4 regions of the Stenomitos rutilans genome follow, and region 2 is predicted to be linked to each of the others. Evidence: predicted binding sites of a transcription regulator. Region 2 holds the regulator's gene; each other region holds the start of a gene.
What was found. Region 2 encodes HrcA, which represses chaperone genes, less so after heat shock. Its sites were predicted from a motif close to ANTTAGCACTCNNNANTNNNGAGTGCTAANT; they were not measured.
Positions count from the first base shown of each region.

Region 1: the regulator HrcA is predicted to act here: its motif matches at 1,916-1,946, upstream of groES (co-chaperone GroES).
Region 3: the regulator HrcA is predicted to act here: its motif matches at 1,931-1,961, upstream of tatA (twin-arginine translocase TatA/TatE family subunit).
Region 4: the regulator HrcA is predicted to act here: its motif matches at 1,138-1,168, upstream of AC5JLP_RS07755 (GldG family protein).

Region 1 is NZ_JCACKR010000169.1:2,539-6,175, reverse strand. It holds gene AC5JLP_RS33690 (hypothetical protein) at 1-17, opposite strand, end outside; gene AC5JLP_RS33685 (sensor histidine kinase) at 144-1,616, opposite strand; gene groES (co-chaperone GroES) at 2,014-2,325, shown strand; gene groL (chaperonin GroEL) at 2,459-3,637, shown strand, end outside.
Region 2 is NZ_JCACKR010000116.1:246,710-250,346, reverse strand. It holds gene AC5JLP_RS24940 (phospholipid carrier-dependent glycosyltransferase) at 1-44, shown strand, start outside; gene AC5JLP_RS24935 (tetratricopeptide repeat protein) at 66-815, opposite strand; gene hrcA (heat-inducible transcriptional repressor HrcA) at 943-2,055, opposite strand; gene AC5JLP_RS24925 (rhodanese-like domain-containing protein) at 2,360-2,716, opposite strand; gene AC5JLP_RS24920 (GNAT family N-acetyltransferase) at 2,880-3,359, opposite strand; gene AC5JLP_RS24915 (DUF3352 domain-containing protein) at 3,637-3,637, shown strand, end outside.
Region 3 is NZ_JCACKR010000010.1:387-4,023, forward strand. It holds gene cobS (adenosylcobinamide-GDP ribazoletransferase) at 1-529, shown strand, start outside; gene dapB (4-hydroxy-tetrahydrodipicolinate reductase) at 658-1,485, shown strand; gene tatA (twin-arginine translocase TatA/TatE family subunit) at 1,628-1,807, opposite strand; gene AC5JLP_RS00435 (Mo-dependent nitrogenase C-terminal domain-containing protein) at 2,240-2,986, shown strand; gene AC5JLP_RS00440 (CPBP family intramembrane glutamic endopeptidase) at 3,016-3,637, opposite strand, start outside.
Region 4 is NZ_JCACKR010000048.1:7,491-11,127, forward strand. It holds gene AC5JLP_RS07745 (ABC transporter ATP-binding protein) at 1-218, shown strand, start outside; gene AC5JLP_RS07750 (ABC transporter permease) at 219-1,007, shown strand; gene AC5JLP_RS07755 (GldG family protein) at 1,215-3,017, shown strand; gene AC5JLP_RS07760 (DUF4340 domain-containing protein) at 3,168-3,637, shown strand, end outside.

The sequences.
Region 1 (3,637 bases), on a different contig from region 2:
CCTTGAAGTTCTTGCATGGGTTACCTCTGCTTCAGTGAGCCTGAGTAGTGCGCTTGGATATGTCTGTATTATTTCTTAGAAATCCAACTCAGATATGAAGACAACAAAAAGTATTACAAGCTACATTTTATATTTTCTATGAACTAAACCAAGGGCAATAACAGCTCAAACTCTGTACCAGTCGCAAAATGCTCAAAGGCAAATGTACCTGTTGGCTCACAACCCGTCTTGACTGTGGCTTTACGGTAGGAGGATTCAAAGTCCTCATTGCGCGATCGCATCTCAAACTTACCGCCATGCTTAGCGGTCAGAATTTGATAGCTCACTGCCAAACTGGTTTCTTTTTCTGCCCGTTTTTTCACTGAAAACGTTTCCCAAATGCGCGTCTGGTCTTCTACTGACAAGCCTGGTCCATTATCGGCAATGCAGATAGCGACCCAGCGTGAAGGCTTGCCGTTAACGATCGTTGTACGAATTTCAGTTGTAATCGCGATCGTTGGTTGAGTCAGGTTTGGCATCGTCATTCCGCACGGCTGACTCACCTTAAAATCGTGTCCTAGCTGCTGACTTACGGCCTGATCGATCAGAGCATCCACCGCATGGGTCAGGATATTCATAAATACTTGATGCAATTGACCGGCAAAACAGAGTACGGGAGGCAGTTGTCCGTACTGCTTCACCACTCGAATTTCACTAGTCAGGCGGCTTTTAAGCAGCAGTAGAATGCTGTCGAGAAGTTCATGTAAGTCAGCGGGTTTGGGATACACCTCATCAATGTGGCAGAAGTTTTGCAAGCTGCTCGCCAACTTCGATAAGCGTTCTGCACCAGTTCGAATACTCTCGATCGTGCGGGGTAAATCCTCTTGAAGGTAATCAAGTTCTAGCTCATCTCGAAGCTGAACCAACGCAGCAGGCAATGGTGTCATCGTGGCTTCGTAAGCAGATAACAGCTTCAAAAGGCTATCGCTGTAAGCAGAGACATGGCTCAGATTTCCCCAAATGAAGCTCACTGGGTCAAGAATTTCGTGGGCAACCCCATCGACTAAGCGCCCCAAACGCGCCATTTTGTCGCTCTGAATAAGTTGCGCTTGAGTGCGTTCGTACCGTACCTGTGTTTCGACACCGCGAATCTGCCAGTAGGCAATATTTAAGGTATGAACGTCCAGCACATGATAAGTCTGGGAGGCTGCCTGCACCACGATCGGTTCCCCTTGCAGTTCGGGCGATCGACGTAATGCTTGCTGTGCAGCAACCACAATCGGCGTTGTACTCGACACCACCAGAAAATCGCTACGAGCGTAGCCGTGTAAAACCCTCAGAGGTTCCTTCAGAAAAAAATCAATGCCATGCGGACGAATTAAGTATTCCAGCAACCGTCGCCGCGACAGCATTCCCACAAACCGACCCCGTTCAACCAGCACCGTTCCTGGCAAAAGTGGGTGTTGCTCAAACACATGAGCCAGTTCGATACCTAAACAGTCCAACTCGACGCAAAAATCATAACGCTGCAACTCCTGAAGCGTTGCCTCTAGATGCAACGCCTGCAAACTGCTCTCTAATAGCGTTGGCAGCAAGTCATGTTGATCAAATTCATTGGATACAGGGTGACAAACCAAGGGAAAGACTCCGATCGCAAAAGGAACCAATCAATAAAACGATTCATATCACTGAAGTCCCTTCAGTTTGCCCAAATTGAGATGTGCCTTAACTTGGGTGAAGAATAGTGAAGGCAGAAAGCAGAAGGCAAAAGACAGAATGAACTCAAAACTCAAAACTCTCCCCTTCCCTCCTGCCTCCTCTGCCTCCCCTGCCTCCTCTGCTTCCCCTGCCTCCCGCCCTCTTTCCTCCACTCCACTCACTCCAGTTCGGATACCCGTACAGAGCAAAAAGTTGCAATTGTATCTAACCTTCGGTAGATTAGCACTCAGGGGTTGAGAGTGCTAACTCTGCCCTGAGTGCTAACGCAACTGAATTTTGTTGTTCAGCTTAACCTGCTAGTTTGGAGAATTTTGTATGGCAGCCGTAACTCTGAGCGTCTCTACTGTAAAGCCGCTGGGTGATCGTGTTTTTGTGAAAGTAAGCGCCTCTGAGGAGAAGACCGCTGGTGGAATTCTTCTGCCTGATGCCGCGAAAGAAAAACCTCAAATTGGCGAAATCGTGGCCGTTGGTCCTGGGAAGCGCAGTGACGATGGTGCGCGCCAAGAGCCAGAAGTAAAAATTGGCGACAAGGTGCTTTATTCCAAGTATGCAGGCACCGACATCAAACTCGGCGCTGAAGAATACGTCCTGCTGTCTGAAAAGGACATTTTGGCGATCGTTTCGTAATTGTTAGTTTTTAGTTTTTCGTTGTTAGACGCCGCTAGCACGACCGCTTGCCGCACTCTAACATCAAGCCCTAACAACCAAGCACTTCATTCTTTTCAAGCTCACAACCAACAACTAACAACCAAAAACCGATATGGCTAAGCGCATCATTTACAACGAAAATGCTCGTCGTGCCCTTGAAAAAGGTATGGATACTCTGGCTGAAGCGGTGGCAGTCACCCTCGGCCCCAAAGGTCGGAACGTCGTACTGGAGAAGAAGTTTGGCGCACCGCAGATTGTGAACGATGGGGTCACGATCGCCAAAGAAATCGAACTCGAAGACCACGTAGAGAACACTGGCGTAGCGCTCATTCGTCAAGCGGCGTCCAAAACCAACGATGCGGCTGGTGATGGTACAACTACTGCAACTGTGCTGGCTCACGCGATCGTGAAAGAAGGTCTGCGGAACGTTGCTGCTGGTGCTAACGCGATTTCACTGAAGCGTGGTATCGACAAAGCGACTGGCTACCTGGTAGATAAGATCGCTGAACATGCTCGTCCTGTAGAAGATTCCAAGGCGATCGCGCAAGTCGGTGCCATCTCGGCTGGTAACGACGATGAAGTCGGCCAGATGATTGCCAATGCAATGGACAAAGTGGGCAAAGAGGGTGTGATTTCCCTCGAAGAAGGCAAGTCCATGACGACCGAACTGGAAGTTACCGAAGGGATGCGTTTCGACAAGGGCTACATTTCTCCCTACTTTGCCACCGACACCGAGCGCATGGAAGCGGTTTTAGATGAGCCTTTCATCTTGATCACCGATAAGAAAATCACCCTGGTACAAGACCTGGTACCTGTTTTGGAGCAAGTGGCTCGTGCGGGTCGTCCTCTCGTCATCATCGCTGAAGACATCGAGAAAGAAGCGCTGGCAACCCTGGTGGTTAACCGTTTGCGCGGTGTGTTGAACGTAGCAGCCGTTAAAGCTCCTGGTTTTGGCGATCGTCGTAAGGCAATGCTAGAAGACATCGCTATTCTCACGGGCGGTCAACTGATTACCGAAGATGCTGGTCTGAAACTGGATACCACCAAGCTCGAATCGCTGGGTAAGGCTCGTCGCATCACCCTCACCAAAGACACCACCACGCTTGTCGCTGAAGGCAACGAAAAGGCTGTTAAGACTCGCGTGGAGCAAATCCGTCGTCAAATTGAGGAAACCGAGTCCTCCTATGACAAAGAGAAGCTGCAAGAGCGCTTGGCGAAGTTGGCGGGTGGCGTCGCTGTGATCAAAGTGGGCGCAGCAACCGAAACTGAAATGAAAGACCGCAAACTTCGT
Region 2 (3,637 bases):
AAGAATTTCAGCGGTTTGAAGCTTTAGAAAAGCAATCGAGCTAGCGAAACGCCACTTGGCTTCTCCTACAACGCTTTCAGCATTTTCTCTGCTTTTCTCACCACATGTTGATGTCTTCTGTAGTGGTAAATCGGTGAGGCTTTCACCTTTGCGAGCATCGTCTCCAGGCAGTTGCGAGCGTCTTGAGTGTTGCCTGCTTTGCTTTGAATCGTGGCGAGCAACAGCGATGATTCAGGATGGCTCCAGTGTTTGATATCTTTTTCGAGATGTGATTGAGCGATCTCCCAGTCTCCTAGCTCAAACAGTACTTTGCCGTACAAAAGTGAGGCTTCACCACATTTGTAGTCTGAATCGAGCTTTAACAGTGCTTGTAGATGCTCTCTTGCCACTGCAAACTGCTTGTTTCTCATCTCAATAAATGCTGCACCCCACAGAGCATGAACGTTGGCAGGTTCTTTCTCCAGGGCCTGCTGGTAGGCTACGACGGCTTTGTCAAACGTGCCCATTTCGGTCAAGACATTACCCAGCGTGACATATTGGTGGGCTTTTCCAATGTTTCGGACACCCGCTTCTGCGTTCCAAAGGGGCTGGCGTAGGCTCCAGCGTTTGAAGTAACTGGGTGCGGCTACGTTGGAGCGGGGTAACCAACAGGCAAAGAAGTACACGATCGCGCCCGCTACGTTTAGAAAGATCAGAATGTAGATCCAGGTTTGTCGATCGGGTTCGTTGCGAACGCAGTCAAAAATCATGAGCATCCAAAACGCGCTAGGAAGCAGCACCCATAAGCCCAACGATGAAAGTAATGTTTGTACCATGTCCTGAAGTTCCTTGCAGCCAGTGTTGCACCACGAGAGTTTGCACGCGATCGCTAGCACCATCAGCAGCGCGGCACACCTATAGTGCCCTCAAAGGAGGCAGCTCTTACTGGTAAGCGTGTAGAAACTAGGATGACGGTTGTGTGCTTAAAGCCTCTGAGAGGTAATCGGCAGCGGCTTCCACCAGCGCGATCGCGTTCTCGTACACCATGCGCGTCGGCCCTAATACCCCTACACTCCCTACTGGCACAGAATCTTTGTGATAGGTTGAGGAAATGAGGGTGCAGGTTCGCATCGGTTTTAAGGGGTTTTCTGCCCCAATGCGAATCGTCACGCGCTTGCGGGGTTGTTCTAAATCCGATCGCTCAAGCAAATCCGATCGCTCAAAAATGAGGGGGACGAGTTGGTGCTGCTCTTCTTCCAAAAGATGGATGATGGTTTGCACCTGCTGAAGTTCTGAAAATTCTGGTTGACGGAGCACTTCTGCTAGCCCGCTAATCACAATCTGCGTGGGGGCGGGTGGCTGCGATCGCCGGGTTAATTCCACCAGGATGGTTCTGAGGAGGTCGGCATAGCGTTCAAATTCGCGATCAAGTTCGCTCCAGTCGAGGGTTGCCAGTTCGGCGATCGCCCGTCCGCGTAACTGGCTGTTTAGGAAGTTAGACAAGATCTGAAGCTCTCGCTCTAGCAGATCAGTATCGAGGTCTTCAACGTCTGTAAAGAGTGGCAATTCAATCAGGGCAGACTGTGTTTCGTAGGAGTCGGTGACAAAAATCAACATCACTCGGCGCGCATCGACTGGCACAAGCTGCACATGACGTAGATGACTGGTGCGAGTTTGAGGCGTTGTAATGAGCGTGATATACCCCCCAACGGTTGCCAGAATTTGTGCCGCACCTCGTAGCAGAGCTTCAAAGCTCCAATCTTCTGAGTTCAGGCGGTCGTTGAGCAAATGTGCGACTTGTTGGGTGAGGCCATTCGACGGCACAATCAACTGATCAACATAAGTGCGGTAGCCAGAGTCGGAAGGCACTCGCCCTGCTGATATGTGCGGCTGGAAGAGTAAACCACCCTTCTCTAGCGCTGCCATTGCATTGCGTATCGTCGCAGAACTAACGCTCAAGTTGTAATCTTTGACCAGTGCTTCCGAACCAACGGGTTCAGCCGTAGCGATGTAATGGCGGATGGTTGCCCAAAGAACTTGCTGCTGGCGATTTGTAAGATTGACCGATTGGGACATTCTAAATGCGCAGATATGAAGGGTGAAAAGGATGGCTGCTACTGACCGTTGATGCACCAGCCCTAAAGAATAGCCGCGATGATTAAAAGATTAGGAGCCTTAATTAAAGTTTAAGCGCTGTCACCTACAATAGCGGATGCTTTATCTTCACCTTACGTATCAGCCTGACTCGTAGCAGACGCAACGAAACTACTAAATCTTTACGAAGCTAACGTTTCTAGCCCTACAGCTTCTATTGCTAGGGTCGCCGCAAGCCTGACCTGCTTCTCGTGAGAAGGTGGCGATTAAAAAGGTGACGATCGCGTCAATACTGTGGCACTGAACGATCTACGACGTGGGCGTAGGCATCAATTCCACCGACCACGTTTTTGACGTGCACAAACCCCTGAGTCTGTAACCACTGACACATCTGGGCTGAGCGGACTCCGTGATGACAGAGCACGATCGTCTCCTTTTGTGGATCAAGCCGCGTTTGAATGGTTTGCGACCATTCACCAAAGGCGCTTAAGGGCAAATGCTCAAAGCCTTCTAACTTGGCGATCGCCAACTCATTCGCTTCTCGGACATCCACAAACTGCACATCGTCAGAGGCCGCCTCCAGAAGCTGTTTTAACTCTGTAACGCTAATTTGGGGAATGGGTTGGCTAAAGGAGGCGGGCATTGGAAGTGGGGAGTGGGGTGGAGAGTAGGATGCACGCGAGCTGCTTTTGATTGTATAGCAAAAGGCAGAGGGCAGAAGACAGAAGGCAAAGGGCGAAGGGCTGACCGCTGACGGCTGGTTGCTAATCGGTTAGGCTGCTTAGCTACCCTTCCTGATTCTGCTGTTACAGAACCTTTTCCATGAACACAGTGCACGCGCTATCGTTATACCGTTCAATTGAGTAAAAACCAAGATTTCTATAGAGCTTGAGCGCTTGTGGTTGCCGCTCATCGTTAGCCAAATCAAGTCTGACTTTCCGATATCCTGCCTGCCGTGCAAAATCGAAGAGCATTTGAGCCATCTTCCAGCCAAATCCCTGTCCTCGATACTCTTTTAGAAACCACATTCGCTTGAGTTCACAGATTTCATCATCGAGTCGCCGAATCGCCCCAGTACCCACAACTTGTTTATCATCGACCAGGACCAAAAACGTACCACAGTTGTTGAAATAATGCGATCGCACATTCTCGATATCGGACATTGAATCATAGCGACTCACATCCTCTTTGGTCAGTACACCCTGCCAGATTTCTAGGGAAACTGCCGTAACAATTTGCTTGGCTTGTTCGATCTGATGTTGCTGGATTGGTCTAATCTCAATCACTGGTCTGTATATCGCTAATACTTCACAGAACTCAACTTAGCATCAGCTTCACCTTCTCTGCCTCATCGATAACCTTAAGGTAACTCAACCCTAAAAATTGACAGATAATCTTCGAGCTATTGCCTCATCGATGATCTAAAGCAGCCCAACAGTTCTTCATCCTTTAAGGCCAAGACGCTGAGAAACGCGGTCGCTCGATCGCGGAGAAGATGCACGCACTACAGGATAATGATGCTGGACTGTTTTTACGCTCCTGCCTGTTAGCAACAGTGATCTCA
Region 3 (3,637 bases), on a different contig from region 2:
TGGCGGGCTACACCTAGACGGTGCGATAGATACTGCCGATGGCTTGGCTGTGCTAGATCCAGAGCGCCGCCTTCAAGTAATGGCAGACAGTCGCACTGGAGCTTTCGGGTCAATGGCAGTAAGCATCATTCTTCTACTCAAAGTAGCGGCTCTCACTGATATTGCCTCACAGCGCTGGCTCGTGCTGATGCTGGTGGCGGCTTGGGGACGTTGGGGCCAAGTAGCCACGATCGTTTTCTATCCCTATCTCAAACCAGATGGCAAGGGTGCTTTCCACAAAGCAGCACTGCGATCGCGGTGGGAAGTCCTACCCTCATTGGTGCTGCTCCTGGCTATGAGTGGTTTACTCGGCTGGCTCAGTCTCACACCGTGGTTGATTGTTTGGCTAACGATTGGCGGTGGCAGTGCGGTCGCTCTCTTAACTGGAGCATGGTTCAACAACCAGTTAGGCGGTCATACAGGCGATACGTATGGGGCCGTTGTGGAATGGACAGAAGCATTGCTGTTGTGTCTGCTCACCCTTGCATAGAAGACGAGAAAGCTAAAGCTGAGTTAAAACTTACGCTTGCATTTTTCCAACCCTTCGCTCGGAGAAGCTTACCCCAGTTTAGAATACCTAAGATGGCTTAGAGATAGCTTACAGAGGCGAGTAAAACGATGACAGGGCAGCTTCCCATCCCGGTTTTAGTGAATGGTGCAGGGGGCAAAATGGGGCGTGAAGTCGTGAAAGCGATCGCCCAAGCAGACGACATGACCCTCATTGGAGCGGTCGATCGCAGCCCAGAATACCAGGGGCAGGATATTGGCGAATTAGCAGGTTGCGGAGCGCTTGAGGTACCTGTTACCAATGAGTTTGAGCCAATGTTAGCTATGCTGGCGCAGGAAAAACAGCTTGGTGTGATGGTAGACTTTACCCACCCTAGCTCGGTATACAGCAATGTTCGTTCAGCGATCGCCTACGGCATTCGTCCTGTGGTTGGGACAACTGGCCTGAGTGCTGAACAACTCCAAGACCTCGCTGAGTTTGCAGACAAAGCCAGCACGGGTTGTCTGGTCATTCCAAATTTCTCGATCGGCATGGTGCTACTGCAACAGGCGGCGATCCAGGCATCTCAATACTTCGATCACGTTGAAATTATTGAGCTACACCACAACCAGAAAGCCGACGCACCCAGCGGCACCGCCATTCAAACGGCCCAAATGCTGGCAGAGCTTGGTAAAACGTTCAACCCATCCAGCGTGCAAGAAACTGAAAAGCTTCCAGGTGCACGCGGCAGCCTATCAGAAGCAGATATTCGGATCCATAGCGTGCGACTCCCCGGTTTAATCGCTCATCAAGAGGTGATCTTTGGCGCGTCTGGGCAGGTTTATACTTTACGTCACGACACGAGCGATCGCGCATGCTACATGCCAGGCGTACTGCTAGCAATCCGCAAAGTCGTGCCGCTCAAAGTGCTGGTTTATGGCTTAGAAAAACTGCTGTAGAGTTGCTTAGGAAGCAAAGCATATGCGATGAAATTAGCTTCACTTAAGATCAAGCGATTGCCCTCATAAAGCTGTCATTAAAAAGTTCCACACGCCCTGTATGCAAGGGGAGTTGATAGCAGAGCGATTCGACGCTGATGCCCTAACGGTGGTAGTCCTCGTCTTGCTCGTCTTGCTCGTCTTCAGTTTGGCTTACCCCTTCTTTAAAGCCCCGCAGCGTTTTACCCAGCGTACTGCCCAGCTCTGGAATTTTTTTAGGGCCAAAGATGAGGACTGCCGCAATGAGAATAATGACAACTTCGGGCCACCCAAGACCAAACATATCTGTCTCCTATTAGCTGAAGGCTGCGAAGGGGCTAGTTAAAGGACTCTAGACAAATACCCTGGACGACCAGTAATCTTGCATCCCTTCTCCTCATCACTATAAACGGGTAGAGAACCGTTCTAATACCAGTTTTGAGTTTTGAGTGTTGAGTTACAGAAGCTCTGTGCCATCACTCTTTGAGGTTCTTGATCTGTAGCCCAATTAAGTGTAGATGGTATTACGCAGTTACTTCACCTAAGAAATTAAAACGTTAGCGCAAGGCCAAACGAGGTTAAAGTCAACTTTAAAGTAAGGTTTACCGAACCTTTAGAGAACAGAGATGCGGCTTCTAGCGGACTTTTCAGGCGTTTAGTCATCTAGACTACAGTCACTCTATGTAAAGAAAGAGCTACAATCGACTCGGAATCTAGTCGAAATAGCTGAAAACGAATGACTAGCACGCTTCAACTTCCCTACACAAACCAACAAATATCCGTTTGGTTTCGTGGACTGTTAACGATCGCTTGGGCTGATGGAAATTTCGCTCCAGAGGAGAAAAATCTGATTACTTCCCTAACTAACCAGGATCTAGCTGCCATCGACACCTCAAAAGCACTAGACCCGGTTTCACCTGCTGAGCTAGCAGAAGCATTTGAACACGACCCCGCTGCTGCTGAGCATTTTCTGAGAATGGCTGTTATGGTGGCGATCGCGGATGGTGTTTATTCCTTCAGCGAGGATGAAATCCTCTTCCGCTACTGTCAATCGCTTGGACTCAAAACAGAAGTGTTGGAAGTCCTTCGTACAACCCTGACCGAACCGCACATTGGTAGTGAGCTCCAAGCGACGAATACGCTTGAAGCTGAGCTATCGCATCAACCGATGTTTGTCTCTGGCATTGAGCGCCCAATGCAGTCTTACGTAAACTTGCACCCGCAGACAACGGTCTTGCAGCCCGTGCGCGATTGGTTAGACCAAATGGATGTGCAAGATCCCAGAATTGCTCACTTTCTGTGTAAGCTGATTCCTTCTCAGTGCCCGTTTGAGCGCGATATTAACCTCTTTGGCCGCACGATCGCGCACATTCCTCCACTATGCAAGCTCAATCCTCTTTACGACCAACTCGTCAGCTTACGCTTTCGGGCACTGTCGTATCTAGCCGACGATTGCGGCGAAGATATCTCGTCCTATTGCTAACGCTGAAATATTGAGGGGCTAGCACTCATTCACCTACCAATGCCCCAAAGTACACCACCTGTTACCCCTAGCAAGAGCAGCCCCATGCCACCGGCAAGCGGCTGCTTTTTTAGTCCAGTCAACCACTCAGGCGCGCGATCGGTGTAGTGAATGAGCTGTGCTGCATCCAAACTTGCCATGCCCCAGATCCAGCCAGCATGAAGACCACATGCCAGTCCCAGACTGCCCTTATCAGCCCAGCGCGCAATGACTAGGACGATCCCCATCAACCACAGCCCAGGCAACTGAGGCGCAATTTCAACGCCTTCCCAAACCAGGTGAAGTAAGGCAAAGATAAGGCTTGAACTGGCTGCCGCGATCCATAGGGCGTAGTCGTGCTGTAGCTGATTGAGTAGAAACCCACGAAAGATAAGTTCTTCGATCGCGCTGACGGCTAACCCAATCGCGAACGTTGGCAACAACGCGGCAAAAAACTGGCTTCGATTCGCCAGATTTAGCTCGATCCACGCTGCCCAGCGTTCAAGGCCGAATAAAAGGCCAACGCCCAGAATCCCCAACCCTATCCCCACTAGCAGAGAGATGAGACTTGATCCATTGAGGACAACACCGTAGGCAGCAAATGTAGTCCCATCAGCGGTATTAAAGCCCCAC
Region 4 (3,637 bases), on a different contig from region 2:
AGCACCATAAGCTGCGGGTAACGGCTGAACCAGGAACCGAACTGATCGGCCGAGACATCGCGAAGACAGTTGTGGGTGCGGGAATCGGGCTGTACGAAATGCGGCGATCGCAGGCCACGCTGGAGGATGTCTTCTTGCAACTGACCACGGAAGAGAAGCCACTGGATGCCACGATCGATCCAGACGAGGCAGAACCATCAACGGGAGAAGCAGCTTAGATGCGTGTGATGATGAGCAACATTCTGGCAATTTACCGACGCGAGCTACAGAGCTATTTCGCTTCACCCCTTGCCTACGCGATCGCGGGTGTGTTTTGGCTGCTGTCCGGCTTTTTCTTTGTCACCATTTTGGGCGGCATTACGCAACAGGTGGCCTATGCCGATAGTGCGGGGTATGCCTCTCCGATCGATGTGCCCTATCAGTTTTTGCAGTTTTTCTTAGGCACCCTGGGTTCGATCGCGCTGTTCATTTTGCCGATTCTGTCGATGGGGCTGTATGCCGAAGAACGCAAGCGCGGTACCCTGGAGCTTTTAGCGACGTCACCCGTGACAAACTGGGCGGTGGCGCTGGGCAAACTACTGGGCGTGCTGACGTTTTTTACCACAATGGTGCTGCCGCTTTTGCTCTACGAAGCGCTCGTCTTTAGCACCACCACCCCACCCTTCAACTTTGCGATCGTACTGGTCGCGCATCTGGGCTTGATTCTGCTGGCGGCGGCTGTACTCTCATTAGGGATGTTTGTATCTTCGCTGACCGACAGCACGATTTTGGCGGCGATCGGCACCTTTGGCATTATCCTCTTCCTCTGGGTAGTCGAAGTGCTCGGTCAAAAGCTGGGTGGCCCAATTGGAGCAGCCCTGGGGCATCTTTCCCTCCTCAAGCATTACAACAATTTGAACCAGGGCATTTTGGATAGCAGCAGCCTGGTGCTCTTTGCCAGCTACATTGTGTTGGGACTGTTTTTAACCGCGCAGTCGATCGATGCGTTCAGGTTCCAGAGATCGTGAGAGAAAAGTTTTGAGTTCTGAGTTTTGAGTAGTCACTGAGCATCAGTTATGAATCGGTGGCTAGTGAAACAACAAACTCGCGGTAATCGTAAATGGAATTGTCAACTCTTGACTTCTTTCTTTTCCCCAAACTCAAAACTCTTAACTCCTAACTACTGCTTCCTTCTCCCCAACTCAAAACTCAACACTTTTAACTCAAAACTTCCTGTGAAAACGCTTTCTACCAACCTTAAATTCCTCAAATACCTGTTCTGGCTGGGGCCGATGCTGGTGATTGCTGGCGCGATCGCGGGTCTCGTCTCTGCCTCCTTTAGCCCCATTCCCTTGGGTTTGGTGATTGCAGGCATTGTGATCATTGGTCTATGGCTGGTTTTCCAATCTACGTATCGAGATGAGTCGCAACCAGGCTTCTGGCAGCAGCGATCGACACAAGTAGGTGCAAATGCGCTGATTACCACACTATCGGTGCTTGCCATTTTAGGCTTGGTCAACTACCTGGCGGCAAACCATGTGGGACGGCTGGATTTGACGGAGAATCAGCTTTTTTCGCTGGCTCCCGAAACCCAGCAGTTGGTGAAGAATTTGAAGCAACCCGTGAAAGTGTGGGTGTTTGTGCCACAGCCTAACTCACGCGATCGTGAACTGCTGGAAAGCTACCATCGCCAGAGCGATCGCCTGAGCTATGAATTTGTCGATCCCAACACGCAACCCTCACTTGTGCAGCGGCTAGAAGTCAAGAGCGGTGGGGATGTTATTGCTGAAATGCAGCCAGAGGGACGCAAGCAGTATGTGCAAACGATCGCGCCCACAACTGGGGATAGCCTCGTTGGTGAAGGGGGCTACCTGTCTGAGGTAAAGCTGACCAGCGCGCTAGAACAATTGATCAGCGATCGCAAAGCGTTTGCCTACGTGATCCAGGGGCATGGGGAGCACCCGATCGACCAGTCTCAGGGCGCGATCTCCCAGGCTGTGAAGACCCTGCAAGAGAAAAACTTTACGGTTAAACCGCTGAATCTACTGGAAGCTGCCACCATTCCTGCGGATGCGAATGTGCTGGTGCTGGCAGGCCCGCAAAAACCCTTGCTAGAGCCAGAAGTTAACGCACTGGAAGAGTATGTGAAAGGGGGTGGCAACCTGTTTGTGATGGTTGACCCCAATACCAATCCAGGTATAGGCAGTCTGCTGAACGGTTGGGGCGTGACAGTAGACAAACGAGTGGTGATTGATGTGTCAGGCAGACTGGCTCAACTGGGACCTGCCTTCTCGTCTGTTAGTCAGTACGGCAACCACCCAATTACAAAGGACTTTAACAATTCAATCTCAATTTATCCACTCGCACAGCCGATCGATGTCAAACCCGAAACCGATGTTAAATCCGTACCCTTGTTGTTTACCAGCGAGCGAAGTTGGGCAGAAAGCAATGTGAAGGAACAGCCCTTAAAGTTTGACTCGGCGATCGATCGACCCGGCCCGTTGGTTATTGGCTTTGCGCTCACCCGTACCATCACTCCGCCAGCGGCTTCCACACCCAAACCCTCTCCCAGCCCTTCTTCATCTGCCTCGGCCAACCCCAAGCCTTCACCTAGTCTCTCTCCCTCTGCCTCAACCAGTCCCAAGCCCTCTCCTAGCCCGTCTGCTACTTCCAGCCCTTCACCCAGCCCCAAACCTGCCGCATCTGCAAGTCCTTCACCCAGCCCCTTGCCCTCTGCCTCAGCCACTCAAGGGACTGAGCAAAAACCGAAAGAAGCGCGGCTGGTCGTCATCGGTAACTCTCGCTTCGCTGAAGATGGGGCCGTGAACCAGGGCATTAATGGCGATGTTTTCATCAACTCAGTGCGCTGGCTCAGCCATGCCGATGATCAATCTCTGTCCATTCGCCCCAAAGAAGCCAAAAACCGTCGGCTAGGGTTGTCTGCTCAGCAAGCTAGTCTAGCAACCTGGTTAGCGATCGCAATCTTTCCCTTAATCGGTTTTGGTACCGCGTTTGGGGTTTGGTGGCAAAGGCGGTAGTAAGGGGTGAAGGATAAAGTTTTGAGTTTTGAGTTTCGAGTTTTGAGTTGGAAAGAGCGGTCAGCGATCAGCCGTCAGCTTATATCCCTTAAATGCCTTTCCCCCTTCCCCCTCTGTCTTTTGCCCTAACCCCTGTCCCCTCACTTCGTTATGAAACTGCAACGGACTCCTTTGATTTTGTTGGCGATCGCCCTAGTTCTAGGGGCTTTTGTCTACCTGTATGAGGTGCAGGGGAAGCCTCAGCGCGAGGCGGCACAGGCACAGACAGAGCAACTGTTTGCCTTTAAAGAAGAAGAGGTGCGATCGCTCACGCTGACAACTCCTAGTGAGACGTTAGCGTTTGCCAAAACTCCGGCAGCGCGGGTAGCATTCCCTTCTGGTAACGATCCAAAAGCGGCGCAACCCCAAGCTGGCACATTGGTTTGGGCGATGACTGTGCCAGATAAGGCTGTAGCAAATGATGCGTCCGTTGCCTATCTGCTCAATTTGATGGCAACGGGCAAACGGCAGCAAACGCTAAAGATGCCGCTTGCACAGCAGGCAGAGTTTGGGTTTGACAAACCGATTGCGATCGCTGATGTCAAGCTGGCAAATCAGCAAACCCATCGTCTCGTGCTTGG